One region of the Paenibacillus sp. NPDC056722 genome, then DNA from elsewhere that is predicted to be linked to it. Evidence: riboswitches for the same ligand, from Rfam matches in the RefSeq annotation. Region 1 holds a riboswitch; each other region holds the start of a gene.
The links. A riboswitch is a leader RNA that binds a small molecule or an ion and turns the genes downstream of it on or off. The one in region 1 is predicted to bind thiamine pyrophosphate.
Positions count from the first base shown of each region.

Region 1 (3,918 bases):
TATAATACCCGATCCCCTTGTCGGCGCCGATCCATTCGGCAACCACGGCCCCCATGACAGCATAGGTGGCGGAGATTTTAACCCCGGAGAAGATCGCGGGCAGAGAATGAGGCAACTCCAGCTTGGTGAAAATCTGCCACTTGCTCGCCCCCGCCATTTTCATATAATTCAGCATCACCCGGTCGCTCTGTGCCAGCCCGCCCATGGCGGCCACGGCGACAGGGAAGAAGCAGACCAGCGTAATCAGCACCATCTTGGGCAGCAGTCCGAAGCCAAACCAGATGACAAGCAAGGGACCTAGGGCGATGGAAGGCACGTTCTGGCTCAGAATCAGCAGCGGGTAAAAAGCACGCTTCGCCCAAGGCATCAGGTGCAGCAGCAGCGCCACCACAAGCCCTACACCGGTGCCGATAGGAAAGCCGATCAGCGTCAGCTTCAGCGTAGCCAGCGTATGCTCCCAGATGCCGGCTGGATTACCTGCAAATTCATGACCGATATCTCGGGGACTGGGCAGAATCCATTTTTCAATATCAAAAAAGGATACCGCTAGCTGCCATACCGCTAAAAAGAAGACGACCGCCACAATGGGCGGCCATATCTGCTTCCAGGACGATCTCACGGGCGATATTTCTCCGTCAGTTTGTCCATGCTGATTCCGTTCGGATTGTGGGCGATTTTGATCTGGGAGATCACGCTCGGGCTGCCGGCTTGGACCAGTGCTTCATGCATCTCGCGCACGACTTCTAGCAGGTCGTTCAGTTCGCCTTCCATTGTCGTTTCGAGCGGATTCACCTGATGCTTCACACCCGACTTCTGAATGACCTCGATCGCTTTATCGACATAAGGGATGGAATCCTCATTGTTAGGGGTTTTAGGGATAACTTGAATGCTTAGCAGTGTGTTCGCCATGGTTGATTCATCCTTTCGATTATCAGTAATGTTTGAATTATTGTGCGGGCAGGAAATCATTCGTAAACGCCTTGGTGGTATCTACTGGTTTCTCAAGCAGCTTAAGGCCATACATCCAGTCGGCATAGTTCTTCCAGACCTCAGCCTTTTGTTCGCCCCAGCGCGGCGCATCATCCTGATATTTTGGACTGAGCCATTTCTGACTGGCCATCACAAGCTTCGGATCGAGATCAGGGACGGCTTTGATCAGAATGTTCGCGGCATCCTCTGGATGCTCGATGGCGTATTTATAGCCTTTAGAGGTCGCTTTAACGAAGGCTTTGACGATCTCGGGATGCTCGGTGATCTCTTTCTCGCTGGTGGTCAGCACAGGTGTATAATAATCGAGCTGTGGAGCGTAGTCCTTTACATAGAGCATGTCGATGGGTTCCCCGCGCAGTTCAGCTTCAATACCGGTCCAGGCATAGAAAATCCAGGCGAAATCAATATCCCGCTTCACAGCTGTAAAAAAGTCGGCTTCGCCCATATTGATGATCTTTACCTTTTTGACATCGGCACCTTCCGGGTCCATGATAGCTTTGAGTGCTGCTTCTTCCACCGGGGAACCCCAACCTCCATATGTTTTTCCTTCAAAATCCTTCGGAGAGGTAATCCCCTTGCTCTTCGGGGCCGCAAAACCAGACGTATTATGCTGTATGATGGCAGCAAGCGAGACCAGCGGTACGCCTTGCAGACGGGCCAAAGTCAGGCCTTCCTGATATCCGATACCAAAAGCGGCTTCACCAGAAGTAACCATCGTGTCCGCACCAGCTGCTCCGGGCTGCACAATCTCAACATCCAGTCCCTCTTCTTTGTAATACCCAAGATCTCTTGCAACATACACCCCCGTGTGGTTCGTGTTCGGTGTCCAGTCGAGCGCGATCTTGACTTTGGTCAGTTCTTGCGGCGTGCCTGACTCCCCGGCAGAGGCTCCGGTGTTTGTCTTGCCCGCTTCCTTGTTGCCTTCGGCAGAGTTGCTGTTATTGCTGCCGCATCCGGCAATGGCGATAACGAGCAGACAGGTCAGGCCCAGTATAAGCAGTTTCTTGACTCCCATTTTCTTCTCTCTCTCCTTTTGGTACCGTTTCTCTGCAGTGACTGCGTCAAATCCGGCGAATTCCCCGTCTTCACACCGTCACCCGCCACCTAAAATACAGGCAGCGCGATTCAATTCCTCATGAATTGTGTTAATCGGAAATATACCATAAAAAAAAAAGCGTCCCGAAGATGAACGGGACGCGGCTTTGCGCAAGGATGGCATTGGCTCTAAAGCAGCCATGCTCAATTATGGTTCCTACGCTGGCATTATCCAGATCAGGTATAAGGGTCAGTATCTTGAGGGATACACTCTCAGCCGGCCAATTCCAGCCCCCCTGGTGCTATGAAGTTAACGGGTGATGCTTCTTGCTTACGGTGTAATTATAGACTCCCGTCTTTTCGTTGTCCAGCAGCTTTGTTGTTCATTTTGAAGTTGGAGGCAGGAAAGAGGGTTATCATAAACTATTTAAGGGGTGGGATTATCATGAAAAATAACCAACATTTAATTGACGAAGAGACGGTAGCTAGCATCAAGGCACTGGATGAAGATGGCGAAGGATTGTTCGCCGGACTGATTGGGATGTTCAAGACCGATACGCCGCCGAGATTGGAGGCGCTTCGGCTAGCCTTGGACAGTAGCGATTCCGCGAGCATCGCCGGAATTGCCCATAGCCTGAAGTCAGGCAGCCTCAGTATTGGCGCGGGGTACTTTGCTTCTCTGTGTGCAAGTATTGAGCAACAGGCCCGGCGGGGGGATCTAACCTCCTCACGGTCGCTAGATTCCCTGCTGGTCTCTGTTTTTACTGATACATGTCGTGCGTTGGAGCAGCAAATGGAGTAGTAACGAAGGCTAATTCTGATATTTGAATTTTTTCCGGCGGCGGCTCCGGATGCTGTTCCAAATCTCCCGCACAGTCAGGATAATGCTGATGACAATGCCACTGAAGGTCAGCATTAACGCGAAATACTGGAATAAGGAATATTGCAGCATTTTGCCCCATTGAATACTTCCTTCCAGGTCGTCGATCACTTGATTCATTCCGTATATACCGCTTACCACAGTGAAGACGGTCAGAATCATCAGCAGCATATCCCGTCGTTTCGACTGGAACTTCACTTGGTACTGAAACAGATCATTTAGTGTCTGCTTCACCTCGTCGAATAGCGCATCATTGCCATAAACTTTGCGGAGCTGGAAGAAAATCTCCCGGCCCTGCGACTGTGAGATCAGCTCCAGAAAATAAAATTTGGCCGAGAATTTATTGATGTAAAAGATCAGATCCTCAATAGCGTCATCATCCCGATTGATGCGGAGCCGGGAGTGCATATTCGCGAGCTTCAGGAGGACAATCTTGTGAAACATGCTAAGTAGCAGGCCATAATAGTATTCGCCATACATTTGATTGGCAAGCTTTACGGCGAGTGGGCGTTCCGCCCGGCTGATGCAGCAGAAGGTCTGTTCATTGGTCATATAATACGTCTGGGGGCCCCAGCGTTTATAGGTATGCTCCTCGCAATATTGTTCAATGTAACCAGGATCGCTCGCGCTGATGTAGGGCCGACCCGCGGCATCCAGTCCATCCAGCTGGGAGGCACGGTAGCGCATGCTCAAGGGGATTTCGTCGGCATCTCCTTCCGGTTCCAGACCATAAAAGGCTTGCACCAGCATACGTTCATCCACAAAAAAAGGCAGCGTTTCGAAATAAGCCCCGTTCAGCTCGGACTGGTCCAAAAACGGCTTCAGCCCTTCCGCCAGATAATTAAAGATAAAATCCTCGACCTGACTAAAGGTTCGTTCTCCGCTATGGATAACCGTCTGTTCGTCCTGCACACTGACATTCTCAAGGGTACGGAAGCGATCAGCAAATTCCAGAGCGATGCTGAAGGGGATCTGTTCTTCCTCAATCTGCACCCGCAGGGTAACAAATCCGG
Region 1 covers NZ_JBHTYV010000007.1:206,244-210,161, forward strand. Annotated here, with positions in the region: gene ACFRAM_RS18580 (ABC transporter permease) at 1-619, opposite strand, end outside; gene ACFRAM_RS18585 (MTH1187 family thiamine-binding protein) at 616-909, opposite strand; gene ACFRAM_RS18590 (ABC transporter substrate-binding protein) at 947-2,005, opposite strand; TPP riboswitch at 2,222-2,333, opposite strand; gene ACFRAM_RS18595 (Hpt domain-containing protein) at 2,471-2,827, shown strand; gene ACFRAM_RS18600 (hypothetical protein) at 2,837-3,918, opposite strand, start outside.

Region 2 (3,918 bases), on a different contig from region 1:
TCAGTTACCGAGTCATTATAACCAACAAATTCGCTTTTAACCGTCAGTTCAGAAAGGGCTCCGCCTTGAATTTTCATGCTGCCGCCATCTTGGCGTGCAGCTCTTGCACGGTCACGTTGCTCCTGCATCGCTGCATCAAAGCCCTCGCGGTCCACCGTCAAGCCCTGCTCAGCAGCGAAATCTTCTGTCAGGTCGAACGGGAAGCCGTAAGTATCATACAACTTGAACGCGTCTTTCCCGGCAATAACACCAGCGCTGCTCTCTTTGGCTTTGCTGCTGATTTCGCTCAGAATAGCCAGACCGTCGGATAGCGTCTCGTGGAAACGTTCCTCTTCTGTACGGATGATCTTCGCAATATATTCGCGGTTCTCCACAACGGACGGGTAGTACACGCCCATAATTTCGCCTACTGTTTCAGTCAGCTCATGCAGGAATGGACGATCCAGACCCAGGGTCTTTCCGTAACGGACTGCGCGGCGGAGCAAACGACGAATAATGTAGCCACGACCTTCATTAGAAGGAAGTACGCCGTCGCCCACAGCGAAAGTAACTGTACGCACATGGTCGGCGATGACTTTAAGTGCAATATCCTGCTCCAAGCTATCCTTATAAGTTACACCAGCAAGTTGTGCTGTCTTCTGAATAATCGGCTGGAACAAGTCAGTGTCGAAGTTGGAATCTACATCTTGCAGGATCGAAGCAAAACGTTCCAGACCTGCGCCTGTATCAATATTCTTGTTAGGAAGCGGTGTATAGCTGCCGTCTTTATTATGGTTGAACTGGGAGAATACCAGGTTCCAGACTTCCAGCCAACGCTCATTTTCCCCGCCTGGATACATTTCAGGGTCACTCAGGTCATTGCCGTAAGCTTCACCACGGTCATAGAAAATTTCCGAGCAAGGACCGCATGGGCCTTCGCCGATATCCCAGAAGTTCTCGTCACCCAGCTTAATGATGCGTTCAGCAGGCAAGCCCACTTTTTCATTCCACAGTTTGAAAGCTTCTTCGTCCTCGGCATATACAGTTACGGAGATGCGGTTTGGATCAAAGCCGATCCACTCTTTGCCCGTCAGGAATTCCCAAGCCCAGGTAATCGCTTCTTCCTTGAAATAGTCGCCGATGGAGAAGTTACCCAGCATCTCGAAGAACGTATGGTGACGACGTGTCTTGCCGACGTTCTCGATATCGTTGGTACGGATACACTTCTGGGAGTTGGTCAGACGCGGATTCTCCGGAATCTCACGGCCATCAAAATACGCCTTCAGCGGCGCCATCCCGGCATTAATCCACAGCAGCGATGGATCGTTGTGAGGTACGAGCGAAGCGCTCGGCTCGATTTTGTGGCTTTTACTTTCGAAAAATTGCAGCCATTTGGAACGGATTTCACTTGCTTTCATGATATACAGCCCCCGTCTTATGCTTAATTTTGAGATCACGGTTATTTCCGAAAAACAAATGGAAAACAAAAAAACGCCCCTGAAAATTCAGGGACGATTAGATCGCGGTACCACCCTGGTTATCGCCTTATCCCGTTGTAGCAGGAGAATTGCAGACGATCGCCTTGTCGCGGCTGTTAACGGGAACCCCCGGCGGACTTGTACCCGCACTCCGAAATTAGCTTTCCACCGGCCTGTCTCCAGGGTTCTCACAGCCATTACGACAATCTTCGTAAAGGAACCCGTTCTCTGTGCAAGCCATCTTCCGGTGTACTCCATTTCATCAACGTTTTACACATTTGCTTTTTAACATTTCAAGTATATCCACAGCCCCGATTCCTGTCAATCTAACCCGCACATATTCCGCATCTTGTCACCGAGATTCTAATTTACACATTATTCACAATTAATATTTGCTCAATATGGATGTTAATACATCTCCATCAATGTTACCTCCGTTTAAAACAAGCGCCATGCCAATCCCCAATTGTATCTCCCTGAATAATCGTGTATAGTGACATTAACAATCTCATACGAACCGACACTAGGGGAGCCGCGAGGCTGAGACGAATGTAACATTCGGACCCTTTGAACCTGATCTGGTTAATACCAGCGTAGGGAAGTGCGCGTTAAGAGTCCGGTCTTGCCTATTTTGTGGCTTGTTTTCCGTTGTCATGCTTAGCCGTCTTCCGATCAGGAAGGCGGCTTTTTTGTGCTCTATTCGATGGAGATTAACACCAATACACAATCGGGAGAGATTCCTTTTATGAAAAAACGACTTCCCGCCGTTAGCGGCCCTGAACTGCATCTGATCTCCCCGGAAGGAATACCGCTCGCCGATTGGCTGCGACTTTCTCTAGCCGTTCTCCCCTACGTTGACTATTTCCACCTGCGGAATAGACAGCTTACCGCCAAAGCGCTACTCGAAGCCATAAATCAAATGCAGCAAGCAGGCATTCCTATTGAATCCATCGTGATCAACGACCGGCTGGATGTCGCGCTCGCCTCAGGAGCGGGCGGTGTACAGCTTGCAGGACACAGTTTACCTGTAGCTGCCGCACAGTCTCTAGCCCAAGGACTAAGAGTCGGGTGCTCCATCCATTCACCAGAAGAAGCAGTCGACGCGGCAAGTGAAGGAGCAGATTACTGCCTTTTAGGCCATGTCTATGAATCTACTAGTAAGCCTGATCTGCCCCCCCGTGGGCTGGACATCCTCGAAGTAACTGCAGCCAGGTGCCCTGTTCCGGTCATTGCCATCGGAGGAATTCATCCGGGCAATGCCGGAGCAGTCATCAGGCGCGGTGCAGGGGGGATTGCCATACTATCCGGAATTAGCAGTCCAGCAGATCCAGCGGCACAAGCAGAAGCTTACCGCGCAGCCATTCAGACTGCATGGCTTGAGAGGAGGTGAAAATATGCAGGTCCAACTTAACGGAAAAATGACTCTCCTAAGCGAGCATTGCATTACTATTGCCGATGTTTTGGCAGAATCGCCCTGGAGCGGACGGCGAATTCTTGTGGAAATTAACGGTGAAGTCGTGCCGAGGGAAGCTTATGGCCGTACCTCACTCTCTGAAGGTGACCAGATAGAGTTTGTACATTTTGTAGGAGGAGGCTGAGAGAATGGCTTTGACTGCGGCAGAACAAGAGCGGTACAGCCGTCAGGTACGTTTTCATGGCATAGGTTCGGAAGGTCAGGACAGATTGGCCCGCTCCAGTGTGCTTGTTCTGGGTGCAGGCGCACTGGGGTCTGCTATTGCCGAGACGCTGGTCCGTGCCGGGGTAGGCCGAATACGAATCGTCGACCGGGATTATGTGGAATGGAGCAATTTGCAGCGTCAGAATTTGTACAGTGAAGCCGATGCGGAGCAGAGACTACCTAAAGCAATCGCAGCCGCACAAAGATTACGAAGCGTGAACTCGTCTGTGACCGTGGAAGGGATAGTAGCCGATGCTGCCGCCGAAGAGATTAGGGAGTATACAGTCGGAGTCGATTTGATTCTCGACGCTTCCGACAATTTTGAAATCAGAATGATTATTAACGATATCTCGGCCAAAGCAGGCATCCCTTGGATTTACGGCGCTTGCACAGGAAGCAGCGGTATTTCTATGACAGTCCTCCCCGGAGAGAGCGCCTGCCTCCACTGCCTGATTGACGAGCTTCATGCGGAAGGCGATACCTGCGACACGGTGGGCATCATTCAACCAGCTGTTCAGATGACTGCCGCTTACCAAACGACCGAGGCGTTAAAATGGCTCGCCGGACAGAAGGATTCTCTGCGCGGCACGCTGGTTTCCTTTGACCTGTGGGAGAATCGGCATGTCTCGGTCGCTACGGAACAGCTTAAACGTGCCGACTGTCCGAGCTGCGGCGAGAAAGCGGTCTATCCCTTCCTGTCTGCGACCAATCTGTCCAAGACCGCTGTATTATGCGGGAGAGATACCGTACAGATCCGGCCGGCCCGGGCGGTTCTCCTGAATC
Region 2 covers NZ_JBHTYV010000002.1:511,310-515,227, forward strand. Annotated here, with positions in the region: gene alaS (alanine--tRNA ligase) at 1-1,397, opposite strand, end outside; TPP riboswitch at 1,973-2,074, shown strand; gene ACFRAM_RS06755 (thiamine phosphate synthase) at 2,203-2,847, shown strand; gene thiS (sulfur carrier protein ThiS) at 2,852-3,055, shown strand; gene ACFRAM_RS06765 (ThiF family adenylyltransferase) at 3,060-3,918, shown strand, end outside.
Region 2: it holds a riboswitch for thiamine pyrophosphate, as region 1 does, so the genes downstream of both, ACFRAM_RS06755 (thiamine phosphate synthase) here and ACFRAM_RS18590 (ABC transporter substrate-binding protein) in region 1, are expected to answer to the same signal.

Region 3 (3,918 bases), on a different contig from region 1:
AATGCTGAAAAAACCTCCGGTTCCGCGCATGTGCGCGAAGCTGGAGGTTTATTACAGTATCACCGGTTAATCATCTTAAAACACCAAAAATATTGCTTATACAAGCATCTTTTTTGTCGACGTACGATCATTGCTTCTAGTCTTTTCAGCTCTTCTAGCGTATTAGTCCTTCTTGCTGCTCTAATTATTTCTTATGTATAAGTTTACCTCTCTTGCTATTTGATTAAATGTTCTGTAGTCTTCTGAAAAACTATAGATCGGCCATGATAAATCAAAGTTTCCAACGACTACTGTCATCGCTTCAACAAAATAGATATTATAAAAGCATTCTTCTCGAGCTATCTGTTTTATAATATCCATCAATTCATCACTTTCTTCTATTTTGAAAATGTTCTCATGGCTATCCCGTCCTCCAATAATTGGACATCTCTTAACAAATATCCGGCCTGGGATGCTTTGTACACATCGCCGAAAGTAATTTTCAAATTTATTTTCATTCCTGCTAATAAGCTCCGAGCTTAATATCGATGCCGCTTCCTCTTCAGATAGGCGCTTAGCGTGTACATCTAATAATCCTATATATCTAAAAATAGAACCAGGATTGCCATACTCTTCAACATCCAATCTTCCGAATAAATCAAGGATATTTAACATTTCCGCTTCAGATGCTCTTTGCACTTTATTACTCCTTTTGAAGGTCAAACACCTCTTATTCCCTCTAAACATTTGTTACATTTATTACTGTTTTTGTTCTCTTATAGTACGTTATTTCAATATCTTTATCCTTCTCAAGTTCTCTCATTTGTCTGCTAGTTATATTAAACTTTTTTACCCTACCATTTGATATTTTTAAAACAACTTTATTACCATTTACAGTGGTCAATCGACCTTGTAATGTTATAATGTCCTGCTTCGCTAAATCTAAGATTATCACAACCGCAAGAAACACAAACATTGGTATGGGTAGGGACACTAAAGTTAACACCCAAGCTGGGCCCTCTTGCACAATATTTAGCAACAACTGTATCGATGAAGTTATGATAAACACTATCGAGATAAACAAAAATACTTTTAAAGTTGACTTCGCAGTCCTTTCTTTCATCTTGACGCTCCTTTCATTACAGCGTTGTTATCAGACACGACTAACAGTTTAAAGAGAGCCGGAAATATCTTCGTCTTCTGATCCTTCACCTAGTGGTAATGATGCTTTAAGTAATTCGCCTTGGCTATCCAATTGACGCAAAAATGCATTCACAGTATCAACATCTATCCTTTGCACTATTATCATGTGTCCTATATGAATCCCTGGTAATTCTGGTGCTGCTAGTCTAGCAAAATGCTGCTTTAATTTTTCCGGTGTCGTAATGATGCACCAACGTTTTACCCGATCATTAAATGTTAATGTAATTTCAATGAACTCCAATGTTTCAACATCATCATCGAATTTCCATTCAGTCAATATAAGCACTTCTTCGTCAGTAAAATTAAAGTAATACTTGCTGATCCAAACGCTTCTTCCGTGGTCTCCGACGATTCTAATTTTTTCTTCTTTTTCGGCTAGTATTTCATATTTCTTCCCCTTGGTTAGCGCATGTTCATAATTTCCGATACTGCTACAGATTGCTTTGTCTAGTTCCAATGAGATCACCCTAGTTGAATGAATTTAATATGCCCTGCTATTTACAATACTATAAAATATGGTATATTTATAACCGAATTATGAAACTTGATAGCGATAAAAGTATTTTTTCACTAGGGGAGCCTGAATTGGCTGAGACGAAAGCGGTAAGCTTCGGACCCTTGGAACCTGATCTGGATCATACCAGCGGAGGGAAGTGGAACTGAAATTCGGGTATTGCATGGCACTTCTTTTTGCAAACTTAAATTTTAGGCCCCTTTATTTCCGCCGGGAGATGAAGGGGTCTTTTTATCGTGCTAAGGAGGTTACGCGGATTACGGAAATCATCTCTGTACACAATTTATCCTACGCCTATGCCAAATCCGCAGATGCACCGGTGCTGTCAGATATATCCTTAGCGGTTCACCAAGGTGAGTTCGTTTCTGTTGTTGGAACCAGCGGATGCGGAAAAAGCACGCTTTTCAAAATTATCGCCGGATTGCTGGAGCCGAGCAGCGGGGATCTGCGTCTTCACGGAATTTCCGCAACCGCCAAGCGGTTGGGCCAGGTCGCTTATATGCCTCAGCAGGATCTGCTGCTACCCTGGAGGACGGTTCTGGAGAATTGCCTGCTTCCTTGGGAAATCAAGCGGAGCCGTAGCAAAGCCGAGGTTACTAGTCAGGTAATTGAATTGCTGGAGCGTTTAGGTCTGGCCGGTATTGAAAACTCGTTCCCCGATGAACTATCAGGCGGAATGCGGCAGCGGGTAGCTTTTCTCCGAACGCTCATTACGGGGGGCGACCTGTTGCTGCTAGACGAACCTTTTGGGGCACTCGATCACATGACCAAACGGGAAATGCATAGCTGGTTGCTGGAGATTTTGGATGAGCTGGACAAGACAATTCTCTTCATTACGCATGATCTGGAGGAGGCTGTGCTGCTTAGTGACCGCATCTATCTCTTACCTGGACGCGCTGGAGGAAGTGTAGAGGAAATACTCGTGGATCTCCCTAGGCCCCGGCATAGCAAAATGAATTATGAACCGCGGTTTATAGAGCTGCGGGCTGAACTGGAGCGCAAATTGTATGATAACCCGGCTGTTTAGAAAAAACTTGCAGAATTACGCACCTTTCCTTGTTCTGCTGCTGTTTATTCTCGGTCTATGGGAGATGCTGGCGCGGATAGGAGTCCTTCCACCTTTCATTCTCCCAGGGCCTCTGTCGATAGGAACCGCTCTGGTTGAAAACAGTAAAATATTGTTCGGGCTGCATTTGCCCGCTACGTTGCAAGAGGTACTGCTTGGTTACGCCTTGTCCGTTACCTGTGGCACCTTGCTGGGACTTGGCATGCACGCGTGGCGTCCGCTGGAAAAGGCACTTTATCCCTTTATTATCATCAGCCAGACTATTCCGCTCATCGCGCTTTCTCCTGTCTTTATTATGTGGTTCGGATACACGCTGTGGAGCAAGGTGGCTGTGGTATTCCTGACTGCCTTTTTCCCAGTCGTGGTTGGCGCTTATGATGGGCTACAGCAGAAGAATCACGCTTATGAGGACCTGCTCCGCACCATGGGCGCCAGCACCCGCCAAATCCTGCTCAAGACACGGATTCCGCTGGCTCTGCCCTCTTACTTCTCCGGCCTCAAGCTGTCGATGGTCTACTGCGTGATCGGGGCAACGATTGGCGAATGGCTAGGCGGCAGCAAGGGACTTGGATATTTTAGCCGCAGGATGGCAGGGAATTTGCAAAGCAAAGAAATGTTTGCCGCAGTGGTCCTGCTGTCCGCGATGGGCGTTGGCTTATTTCTGATTATCGCTATGATCGAAAAGATTATTTTCAAGAAAAGAGGATTTCACAAATGATTACAAGACATCACAGATTCAAAAAAATTGTTCCGCTGCTGTTGCTTGCAATGACAGTGTTGCTTGCGAGTGGTTGCGGCGAAGCAGCAAAGTCTGGAAGCTCAGGAAGCCAAACCGGAGAAGCGTCCGGCAAGCCGCATAAGCTTACGTTGATGCTGGACTGGTATCCGAATGCAGTTCATTCCTTCCTTTACGCCGCTCAGGAGAACGGGTATTTTGCCGAAGAGGGGCTTGATGTGGACATTCAAATGCCTGCTGACAGCAATGATGCGTTGAAGCTCGTAGCTGCCAACAAGATTGATCTCGCGCTGAGTTACCAGCCACAGGTGCTGATGGCACGCGGGGAACAGATCCCTGTCCTCTCCATTGCGGCGATTGTTAGACATCCCTTGAACCATCTGATGGTTCCAGCCGATTCCGCTGTGAAGACGCCTGCTG
Region 3 covers NZ_JBHTYV010000004.1:274,089-278,006, forward strand. Annotated here, with positions in the region: gene ACFRAM_RS12695 (hypothetical protein) at 181-678, opposite strand; gene ACFRAM_RS12700 (hypothetical protein) at 719-1,102, opposite strand; gene ACFRAM_RS12705 (hypothetical protein) at 1,151-1,639, opposite strand; TPP riboswitch at 1,745-1,851, shown strand; gene ACFRAM_RS12710 (ABC transporter ATP-binding protein) at 1,914-2,723, shown strand; gene ACFRAM_RS12715 (ABC transporter permease) at 2,704-3,480, shown strand; gene ACFRAM_RS12720 (ABC transporter substrate-binding protein) at 3,477-3,918, shown strand, end outside.
Region 3: it holds a riboswitch for thiamine pyrophosphate, as region 1 does, so the genes downstream of both, ACFRAM_RS12710 (ABC transporter ATP-binding protein) here and ACFRAM_RS18590 (ABC transporter substrate-binding protein) in region 1, are expected to answer to the same signal.

Region 4 (3,918 bases), on a different contig from region 1:
GCAGGATGGAGAGTGGGAAGTGGCTATGACCTTGGAGATGTACCCTGAGGAGATTGCAGCGATCACTGAGATTCCCGGAAAGTTCAAGGAACTGATGCTGTCGCAAATCGGGCAGTTGAAGGAACGGGCTGAAATGGGAAAAGTTAAACCGTTGTCTGTATTTACTTTTACGGCAGGAGGAACCTCATGACTCAATTCCATTACATCGGCTCACCGGTGGAGCTGCCGCTCGGCGAGAGGGGAAGCGTACTGTCTTCCAAAACGCGCAGCGAAATGTTAGCCTCCCCGGAATATCAAGCGAAGCGCGAGGAGCTTAAGCAACAGGGCATGGTTCCACTGGAGGAAATTTTCGATCTGTCCCATCTGCGGGACGAGGACTGTCTCGTATATGATACGGAAGAAGATGCCGGGGGTATATATATTGAAGCGCTGGGCTACTGGAATGAGGAGATCCGCAAGCATTTTCAGAGCCCTTATATATACAAAATCTCTCCGAATTGGGGTAGTTTCACGGCAAAACCAGCAGATCAGGAGACTCGCCCAGATTCAGAGAACGCCTCACTTAAATGCTGCCGGGAATTGTTCAAGCTGATGCAGGATTTTGGCGTACCTGGTTCTGTATTCGAGCTATACAGCTGCTGGGCGGACGAGGAGGGTGACCTGCGCAATAAGAAGTATGACCGTGTAATTGATCTCTCTACATTTAGCCTGGAGCAGGGATTTGACTTGCTGGAAAAAGAATATATTGTGGTGAATCTTCCTACGTAGATACAGGAGGGATGCAGGTGGAGCGGTTGTTGGGTATTCCCGGCGCGAGCGCATGGACGAAGATAGAGCCTGTCCTCAAGGGCTGGTCTAATGATAAAAAGTATTATATCGAGGACACCGGCGGCCGCAAGCTTCTGCTGCGGGTGTCGGACGGGAAGAATCATGCACAGAAGCAAGCGGAGTATGAAATGATTCGGATGGTCAATAAGCTCGACTTTCCCATGTCGCGGGCAGTAGATTTCGGCGCATGGGGTGAAGGAGCGGAGCGCAGTACATATATGCTTTTGACTTGGGTGTATGGCCAGCCGCTGGAGGACTGCCTGCTGTCTTTGGCAGAAGAACAACAGTATGCACTTGGTGTTGAAGCCGGAAGAATCCTCAAGCAGATTCATGCGATTCCGAACAACTGTGACCTGGCAGATTGGGAAAGTAGAATGCAGGCCAAGATATTACAGAGAGTGCAGGAGTATGAGAAGGACTGCCCCTTCCGGGTTGCAGGTGACGTGATGGCGATTGCTTTTGTCAGGGAGCATATCGGGGCGATTTCTCAAGTGGAAAAAGTGTATCAGCACGGCGACTTCCATATCGGAAATCATATTTACACAAGTGAGGGCCGGATTGGCGTCATCGACTTCAATCGCTGGGATAACGGCGATTATGCTGAAGAATTTTACAAGCTGCAAGCATTCGACCGGGAGCGTAGTATTGCTTTTACACGAGGGAAGCTGGATGGTTATTTCGGCGGGCCTCCCCCTGAGGATTTCTGGATCAGACACGCCTTGTATGTGGCCTATACTTCGCTCTATTCAATCCAATGGGCGATTCCGTTCGGAACGGCTGATATTGAGGGGATGCAGGCGCGCTGCCGGATGGCGTTCGAGGACTATGATCACTTTCAAAGATTGGTCCCGCATTGGTATGCGGAAGGAAGAGCCCGGGGACGGTAAGACGGGATAATTATTTGTTTGTCCAAAAGATTGATATTGGGGACAGCGGTACGGTAGAATTGGTACAGATTGATTATAGAAGGGAATTGTGACTTTTGAACAACGAAGAAGTGCAGCAAGAGCTGCCGGAAAATTATGAGCAGTTAAAGAAGGAAGCGGGTCGTTCCGCGGATTGGAAAGCCCGCCTGGCGGCAGTGGAGGAGCTTGGCCTTACACCGCATAAGCAGGTTATTGATATTTTGAAGCGTTTGGTGGAGAACGATCCTGTATATACCGTACAAGAGGCGGCTTACCGTGCGCTGGTGGCTTTTGGTGAAGAGGTTCAGGAACCGTCCAAGAACAAACCTGAACTATTTAAGGGCTTATCCAAGATTCTGCTGAGAATCAAGAAGAGTCTGCCGAAAGACCATTCATATGAGGACTTCAAAGAGAAGTTCAAGAAGATGAGAATCGACATTTACGACGCTTACGAAGGTGAAAAAGGCGCCGATTTTGACCAATGGCTGGAGAGCAAATGGCAATCGGCTAAATAGTTTTATGCAGGAACTAACCCTCTCTGACAGGAGAGGGTTTTTGGCGTTATCCGTCTGCTGGCTGGTTATCCGCTCTTAGCACAAAACATCCGGCCTTATGGCGGCAGCGGGTGTTGACGAATTCCAATTATACCGTTAACTTATATATTAACTAAATAAGATAACCACTAGGGGAGCCTGAATGGGCTGAGACGGGAAAATTGCATTCCCGGACCCTTGAACCTGATCTGGATCATACCAGCGTAGGAAAGTGGAGACGGGACTTTTTTTCTGTATAGCTATGTCTTTTTGCTGGCTGTTCATGGATAAAGCCGCTCCACATGGAGCGGCTTTTTTGGCGCTTGTCTTATTTATATCCCATAGTACAGGAGGATGCATAAGATGGCACATGAACACGAGCAGGACAAGAAACGAGAGTATGATAAGGTGGACCTTTCAGCTTTTCCGGGTAGTCGCAAGGTGTATGTGGAAGGGCAACATCCCGATATCCGGGTACCCATGCGGGAGATTGAGCTCAGCCGCACCGAGGGTATTGCCGGCGAAATGGAGAATGTCCCTGTACGTGTCTATGATACTAGCGGACCTTATACAGACAGCGAGATTGAGACCGACATTCGTCAGGGGCTGCTGCCTCACCGTAAGTTATGGATTGAGCAGCGTGGGGATGCCGAATGGTATCAGGGACGGACTATTAAACCAGAAGATAACGGACATGCGATGGGAAAATCGGCCGTGGAGGCGTTCCCGGGATTGCAACGGCACCCGCTTCGGGCAAAAGCTGGCCGGAATGTTACACAGCTGCACTACGCGCGAAAAGGTATCATCACTTCTGAGATGGAGTATATATCCATTCGGGAGAATGTTAGTCCTGAATTCGTTAGGGATGAGGTAGCGAGCGGACGCGCCATTATTCCAGCTAATATTAATCACCCGGAAAGTGAGCCGATGATTATCGGGCGCAACTTCCTTGTGAAGATCAACGCGAATATTGGGAACTCTGCTGTATCCTCTTCCATCGAGGAAGAAGTGGAGAAAATGAGGTGGGCCACCCGCTGGGGTGCTGACAACATTATGGATCTCTCTACCGGCAAAAATATTCATCATACCCGGGAATGGATTATCCGCAATTCTCCAGTGCCGATCGGTACTGTGCCGATCTATCAGGCTTTGGAAAAGGTGAATGGAAAAGCAGAGGATCTGACGTGGGAAGTTTACCGTGATACGCTGATTGAGCAGGCGGAACAGGGTGTGGATTATTTTACAATTCATGCTGGGGTGCTGCTTCGTTACATCCCCCTGACAGCCGGACGAATGACGGGTATTGTCTCCCGTGGCGGGTCGATTATGGCGGCCTGGTGTCTGGCCCATCATCAAGAGAACTTCCTTTACACGCATTTCGAGGAGATTTGTGAAATTATGAAGGCCTATGATGTCGCCTTCTCTCTGGGAGACGGGCTGCGGCCGGGATCTATCGCTGATGCCAATGACGAGGCCCAGTTCGCGGAGCTGGAGACGCTGGGTGAACTGACGACATTGGCTTGGAAGCATGATGTTCAGGTCATGGTGGAGGGTCCGGGCCATGTGCCGATGCATCTGATCAAGGAGAATATGGACAAGCAGCTTGAGCATTGTCATGGAGCGCCTTTTTATACGCTGGGTCCCTTAACCAC
Region 4 covers NZ_JBHTYV010000009.1:193,988-197,905, forward strand. Annotated here, with positions in the region: gene ACFRAM_RS20885 (class I SAM-dependent methyltransferase) at 1-190, shown strand, start outside; gene ACFRAM_RS20890 (hypothetical protein) at 187-768, shown strand; gene ACFRAM_RS20895 (aminoglycoside phosphotransferase family protein) at 786-1,715, shown strand; gene ACFRAM_RS20900 (HEAT repeat domain-containing protein) at 1,811-2,248, shown strand; TPP riboswitch at 2,408-2,514, shown strand; gene thiC (phosphomethylpyrimidine synthase ThiC) at 2,630-3,918, shown strand, end outside.
Region 4: it holds a riboswitch for thiamine pyrophosphate, as region 1 does, so the genes downstream of both, thiC (phosphomethylpyrimidine synthase ThiC) here and ACFRAM_RS18590 (ABC transporter substrate-binding protein) in region 1, are expected to answer to the same signal.